2 regions of the Methylobacterium oryzae genome follow, and region 2 is predicted to be linked to the other one. Evidence: predicted binding sites of a transcription regulator. Region 2 holds the regulator's gene; the other holds the start of a gene.
The links. The regulator LexA, encoded in region 2, represses DNA repair genes until DNA is damaged. The targets are predictions, from matches to a motif close to TGTTCNNNNTGTGTTCNG.

Region 1 (3,404 bases), 450 kb from region 2:
CCGACATCGCCGCCCAGGGGGCGCTCCTCGACGAGATATCCCGCCTCGTTGATTCCAGGCGCCTGCGCACCACCCTGGGGGAGCATTACGGGCGGATCGACGCCGCGAACCTGCGGCGCGCCCACGCGCTGGTCGAGAGCGGGCGCGCCAGGGGGAAGATCGTGCTCGAAGGGTTTTCCGATTGAGGAGGACGTGATGGCGGACGCGGCGGGGACCGGCCTCTTCGACGTGACGGCGCTGGCGGCGGGTCTGCCCGACAGCGCCGAGACCCTCCTGGTCGACACCTTCCTGACCGACCGGGAGGCGGCGAGCGCCCGGGTGTTCCGGATCTACCGGCCGACCCCGCCGCACTATCACGCCACCTGCGACGAGTACCTCTACTGCCTCTCGGGCCGGGGCCGGGTCTGGCTGGGCGATCCGGCCGCCGAGACGGCGTTCGGCCCGGGCCAGCTCCTGTTCTTCGAGAAGGGCACGGTCCACGCGATGCCGGTGCTCGAGCCCGGGGACCCGGTGGTGTTCCTGTCGATCGACACGCCCCGGCGGGCGCCGACCGACATCGTCTTCGTGAACCCGGAGGACGGGACGCCCGCCACCTTCATGGCGCGCAACGCCGAGGCGTGAGGGGTCACACCCGCAGGGACCGGCCGGCCGCCGCCACGCCGAGGAGCAGCGCCGCCACGATCAGCAGGGACGCGGGCAGGCCGAGCGCCTGCGCGGCGAAGCCGATCAGCGCGGGCCCCGCCAGCACCCCGGCATAGCCCAGCGTCGTCACCGCCGGCACCGCCACGCGCGCGGGCATCGCGGTCTGGCGCCCCGCCGCCGTGAACAGGACCGGGACGATGTTGGCGCAGCCCGCCCCGACCAGGGCGTAGCCGGCGAGCGCCGCCTCCCAGGCCAGGATGACGACCGAGAGCGCGAGGCCGGCCGCCGCCAGCAGGCCGCCGAGGATCACCACGGGCCGCCGGCCGAGGCGGGCCACGATCGCATCCCCGCCGAGCCGGCCGGCCGTCATGGTGACCGAGAAGGAGGCGTAGCCGAGCGCCGCCCAGGCCGGATCGAGCCCGCGCTGCTGGATCAGGAACACCGCGCTCCAGTCGAGGGCCGAGCCCTCGGTCAGGAACACCACGAAGCAGAGCAGGCCCAGTACCAGCACCGGGCCGCGGGGCAGCGCGAAGGCGGGCCCGCCGCTTCCCCCTGTCCCGCCGGCCGGAAGGATGCCCGGCCAGGCGGCCGCGAACAGGGCCACGATGCCGGCGACCAGGATCAGCACGCTCCAGCCGGCGCCCAGGCCGGTGCCCATCAGGACGCTGGCCAGCAGCGCCCCCAGGATGCAGCCGAGGCTGTAGAGGCCGTGGAAGCCCGACATCATCGGGCGCCCGGCGGCGCGCTCCACCGCGACGGCCTGCAGGTTCATGACGCAGTCCACCGCCCCCATCCCGGCCCCGAACAGCAGCAGCGCCCCGGTGAGCGGCACGAGCCCGGAGCCCACGGCCAGCACCGGCAGGGCGAGGCCGATCGCGAGCGTGCCGGCGAGCAGGACCGGCCGGAAGCCGAGCCGCGCGGCCGCGGCCCCGGCGCTCGGCATCGCCAGGATCGAGCCGACGCCGAAGGTGAGGAGCAGCAGGCCGAGCCCCGCCGCGTCGAGGCCGGCGCGGTCCTTCACCAGCGGCACCAGGGGCGCCCAGGTGGCGTTGGCGATGCCCACGATCAGGAACAGCAGCCGCGTGGACAGGCGCTGCTGGGTGGCCGTGCGGTCGTCGGAACCGCGGAGGGCGGCCGGATCGGTCGCGTCGCATGCTGGCATCGATACCTGTCGGGATGTGGATCTGAGGGCGGGATACGGCGACGTGGATCTCGGCGCCCGCGGTGCAACACCGAAGGTGGGCCAAGGTTTGGCGAATCGAGCTACGGCGAAGCTGGGGCCACCGGACTCCGATCGCGGCCGCTGGCTCCACCGCGTCATCGCTTCGCTGCGCTCGCGAAGACGGTCGCGCGTTCACCGAGCGGTTGCCGACGTACGCGTTTCGTTCTAGCAAGGGCGGCGCATGACGGGCCTGCGTCCCGCCGGCCGCATCTTGCCGCGGGCCCCCTCGGGCTCGACATGAGCCGGAGCGGCGGCTGGCCCGCGCGCGAATCCGTCCGATTTCGTCGATGCCTCGGTCGACGCCTCGAAAGACCGCCGCCCTCATGGCCAAAGCCCAAGCTGGAAGTCGTGCCGCAAGCCGCGTCGGTGCTGCCCAAGCCGCACCGAAAGCTGCCGCCAAAGCGCCTTCCAAGACGGCTCCGAAAGCCCCGGCGACGGCCAAGGCGCCCCAGTCCAAGGCGCCCGAGTCCAAGCCGGTTCGCGCGAAATCCAGCTCCCCCGGCGCGCGGAACGAAGCCGCCATCGACGCCAAGCTGGAGGCCCTGTTCGACGCCGCGCCGGCCCCCGTCGAGGACCGGCGGGTCATCGCGATCCGCGGCGCCCGGGAGCACAATCTCAAGAACGTCGACCTGACCATCCCGCGGGACAAGCTCGTGGTCTTCACCGGGCTCTCGGGCTCGGGCAAGTCGTCGCTCGCCTTCGACACGATCTACGCGGAGGGGCAGCGCCGCTACGTCGAGTCGCTCTCGGCCTATGCCCGCCAGTTCCTGGAGATGATGTCCAAGCCCGACGTCGACCAGATCGACGGGCTGTCGCCGGCGATCTCGATCGAGCAGAAGACCACCTCGAAGAACCCCCGCTCGACCGTGGGGACGGTGACCGAGATCTACGACTACATGCGCCTGCTCTGGGCGCGGGTCGGCATCCCCTACTCGCCGGCCACCGGCCTGCCGATCGAGAGCCAGACCGTCCAGCAGATGGTCGACCGGGTGCTGGAGCTGCCGGAGAAGACCCGGCTCTACCTGCTGGCGCCCGTGGTCCGCGGGCGGAAGGGCGAGTACCGCAAGGAGATCGCCGAATATCAGAAGAAAGGCTTCCAGCGGCTGCGCGTGAACGGCGAATACTACGCCATCGACGATGTGCCCAAGCTCGACAAGAAGTTCAAGCACGACATCGACGTGGTGGTGGACCGGATCGTGGTCCGGGCCGATATCGGCTCGCGGCTGGCCGAGTCCTTCGAGACCGCGCTGGAACTCGCCGACGGCGTCGCCGAGATCGTGTTCGCCGACGCCCCCGAGGGCGAGGCGCCGCGGACCGTCACCTTCTCGTCGCGCTTCGCCTGCCCGGTCTCGGGCTTCACCATCGCGGAGATCGAGCCGCGGCTGTTCTCGTTCAACAACCCGTTCGGCGCCTGCCCGACCTGCAGCGGCATCGGCCACGAGATGCGGATCGATCCCGAGCTGGTGATCTCCGACCCTGGCTTAAGCCTGAAGCGCGGCGCGGTCGGCCCCTGGGCGAAGTCGACCTCGCCCTATTACGG
Region 2 (3,404 bases):
CTGGCCCTCGGCCGCCAGCACCGTGGCCTCGCCCGTGCGGAACCAGATCTCTTGCATGTTCGAACTCCACCTGATCGGAGCCCGCGGGAGACATCATCGGCGGCCTCGCGTCAATCGCCCCGAAGCCGGCTCCCATCCCGGCCGCCCCTGCCCTCGCCCGCGCTGCGGCGCGGGCGCGGACCCGTGCCGCCCCGCGTCGCCGCGATGCGGCCGCCGGCATCCGCGACGGCGCGCATCTCCACCCCTGCGCGGCCTGTGGCCTTGAGGAACGCGGACAGGCGAGGCAGGGAAGATCGGAGCGCGGCTCCGGGAGCGGTCCCGGGCCTGGCCGTTCCGGTGGGCGCGCGGCGCCGTGCCGGGCATGCGGGAGGAACACGATGGCGGAGAGCACGGACCGGGGCTCCGGCTGGAGCCTTCAGGCGAGCGCCGTGCCCGACGGGGTGCGCCTGGAACTCGCCCTCGCCGACCTCGGCGGTGCGCCGGTCACCGCCGCGATCGTGCTCGACCGGACGGAGGCCCGGGCCTTCGCCCGCGCCCTGCTGGCCGCCGCCGGCGACGCCGCGGAGCGGACCTTCCCGAAGCCGGGCGCCTGAGGACGCGCCGCCGGCCGGTCAGCGCACGCCGAGGCCCGGATTGCGGCCCGGCAGGCGGGGGACCACGGTGCCGCGCTTCTCGATCGGCGCGTCGCAGGCGTAGGCGAACTCGGTCTTCAGCGGATCGAACACGGTCTCGCCGGTGATCCGGCAATCCTCGCGCACGGTCTCGTCGAGATAGGCCCGGGCGGCGGTGCGGAAGCGCTTCACCCGGGTGGCGCCCGGCTCCGGATCGATCCGGACCTCGCTCAGGTTGCAGCCGGTATACTCGCGCAGGGCGTTGGACACGATCAGCATCCGGCGCAGCTGCCGGTTGTCGTAGACCTCGTAGGGCTCCTTGCAGCCGATCGTGACGACCTGGGGAGTGAGCGCCACGTAGTTCCGCGAGATGTAGGAGAATCCGGTGGTGCAGCCGGCGAGGCCGAGGGCGGCGAGGCCGAGGGGCAGCAGAGCTGCGGGTCGTCGCATCCTCGTCATTCCAAGAGGGTCCCAGCCCGCACCCCGGATCCGCCGCCTTCCCGGCGGGGCGCCGCGATGCATTGAAACGGCTCCGCTTGCGCCGTCAATGCGTTTCTCGACCTTCTCCCGCGGGCGCGCCCGCGGCGCGCCGAGCCGAGCGGTGCCGCTCTTGCGGAACACTTGCGGAACGTTTAACCTGTTCGTGATTTGTTTCGGAGACCGTCACGTGGCGGTCCGCCAAGCCGCGAGTCCCCCGTCGATGCTCACGCGCAAGCAGCTGGACCTCCTGCGATTCATCCAGAGCCGGATGCAGGAATGCGGTGTCCCGCCGTCGTTCGACGAGATGAAGGATGCCCTCGATCTCAAGTCGAAATCCGGCATCCACCGGCTGATCACGGCGCTCGAGGAGCGCGGCTTCCTCCGGCGCCTTCCGAATCGGGCGCGCGCCATCGAGGTGATCCGGATCCCCGAGAGCCTGACCCAGGCCGCTCCGGCGACTCAGGCCCCCGCCGAGCCGCGCCGCTTCACGCCGAGCGTGGTCGAGGGCGGTAAGTCCAAGCAGCCGCCGGCCCCGGCGAGCACGCGGATGATCGACGAGTCCGGCCGCGCCATCTCGATCCCGGTCATGGGCCGGATCGCGGCCGGTACCCCCGTCTCGGCGATCCAGAACCAGAGCCACGCCATCACCCTGTCGCCGGACTTCGTGGCCGGCGGCGAGCACTACGCCCTCGAGGTGCGCGGCGACTCGATGGTCGAGGCGGGCATCCTGGACGGCGACCTCGTGGTCATCCGCAAGCAGGAGACGGCCAATACCGGCGACATCATCGTGGCGCTGATCGACGACGAGGAGGCGACGCTCAAGCGCCTGCGCCGCCGCGGCTCGTCGATCGCCCTCGAGGCCGCCAACCCGGCCTACGAGACCCGCGTGCTCGGGCCCGACCGGGTCCGGATCCAGGGCCGCCTTGTGAGCCTCGTCCGCCGCTACTGAAGCGGCTCGGCCGGCGCGTCGCCGGGGGCGAGGTCTCCGCCCGGCGCGGCGTCGGCCTCCGGCGTCGCGGCGACCCCGTCCTCCGCGGGGCGGTCGCCCGGCTCCGCGGTGACCGGCCGCGGCGGTCCCGGCCCGCGCCCGGCGGCCGGCCGCCAGGGCACGGCGCGGCCGTCGTCCCGGGCGTAGCGCGCGGCGAAGCCATCGCCGTCGGTCCGGAGGGCCACGGCCCCGCGGGCGGCGAGGACGCGCCGGTCGATCACCAGCGGCCCCGTGCAGGTCGGCGGCGCCGCGAGGCCCGTGATCAGCACCGCGGCGCGGGCGCAATCCTCCGGGAAGGCCCGCCGGTCCCGGACCAGGGCGACCGCCCGCCCGTCCGGCAGCCGGGCGGTGCAGCCGAGCCGGTCGCAGCGCCCGCTGCCGGACCGGACGATCAGCCCCGCGGACCGCCGCCCGTCGCCGTCCGCCTTCAGCCACTGCTCGAGGACGAAGCCCGAAGGGCTGCCGAGGGCCGCGAGCCGCCCGTCCGGGCCCCTCACCGCGGCCCCCGCGCCCTGCCGGTCGACGTAGAGGTCGTAGTGGTTGGGCCGGGCCGCGAGGACGAGCCCGAGCAGGACCGGCGGCACGGCGAGCCAGCGCAGGCGCGAGGCCGGCAGCGTCCCCAGCAGCAGGCCGGCGGTCAGCAGGGCGAGCGCCCCGGCGCCGAAGGCCGGCAGCACCAGGACCGCCCGCTCGAACCCGGCGATCCAGTCCGAGATCGCCAGCATCCCGGCCACCGCCTGCCCCATCAGCCACCAGACCGGCCGGTCGAGGGCGAAGGGATAGGCGAGGCAGCCGATTACCGCGGCCGGCATCACCACCAGGGAGACGAGCGGCAGGGTCAGGGCGTTGCCGACGAGGCCGAAGGGCTGGACCGTCTGGAAGTGGTAGGTGGCGAAGGGGGCCGTCGCGACCTGCGCCACCAGGGTCGTGGCCAGGGTCCCGGTGATCGCCGACAGGCCGGTCCCGACGAGCCGCCCGATCCGCCCGGCCCCCGGGCGCACGAGCAGCCGCCCGTCGATCAGCCGCGCGCAGGCGATCAGCCCGGCCACGGCGCCGAAGGACATCTGGAAGCTCGGGCCGAGCAGGCCCTCCGGCTCCCGGGCGAGCGCGATCAGCGCCGCGAGGGCGAGGTTGCGCATCGACAGGGCCGGCCGGTCCACCAGGATCGCGCCGAGCATGATCAGGGTCATGATCAGCGAGCGCTCGGCCGCGATGTCCCAGCCCGAGAAGGCGCAGTAGGCGGTGACGCCGACCATGGCGAAGCCGGCCGCGATCTTCTTGATCGGCCAGAGCAGCGCGCAGAGCGGCACCGCGGCGAGGAGCGC

Region 1: uvrA (excinuclease ABC subunit UvrA) is a predicted target of LexA. The motif match lies at 2,015-2,032, and genes of this name have one in related genera.

The regions. Positions count from the first base shown of each region.
Region 1 is NZ_CP090349.1:3,242,066-3,245,469, reverse strand. It holds gene LXM90_RS15460 (zinc-binding alcohol dehydrogenase family protein) at 1-185, shown strand, start outside; gene LXM90_RS15455 (cupin domain-containing protein) at 196-621, shown strand; gene LXM90_RS15450 (MFS transporter) at 626-1,804, opposite strand; gene uvrA (excinuclease ABC subunit UvrA) at 2,188-3,404, shown strand, end outside.
Region 2 is NZ_CP090349.1:2,794,474-2,797,877, reverse strand. It holds gene fae (formaldehyde-activating enzyme) at 1-57, opposite strand, end outside; gene LXM90_RS13440 (hypothetical protein) at 378-593, shown strand; gene LXM90_RS13435 (hypothetical protein) at 612-1,061, opposite strand; gene lexA (transcriptional repressor LexA) at 1,312-2,040, shown strand; gene LXM90_RS13425 (ComEC/Rec2 family competence protein) at 2,034-3,404, opposite strand, start outside.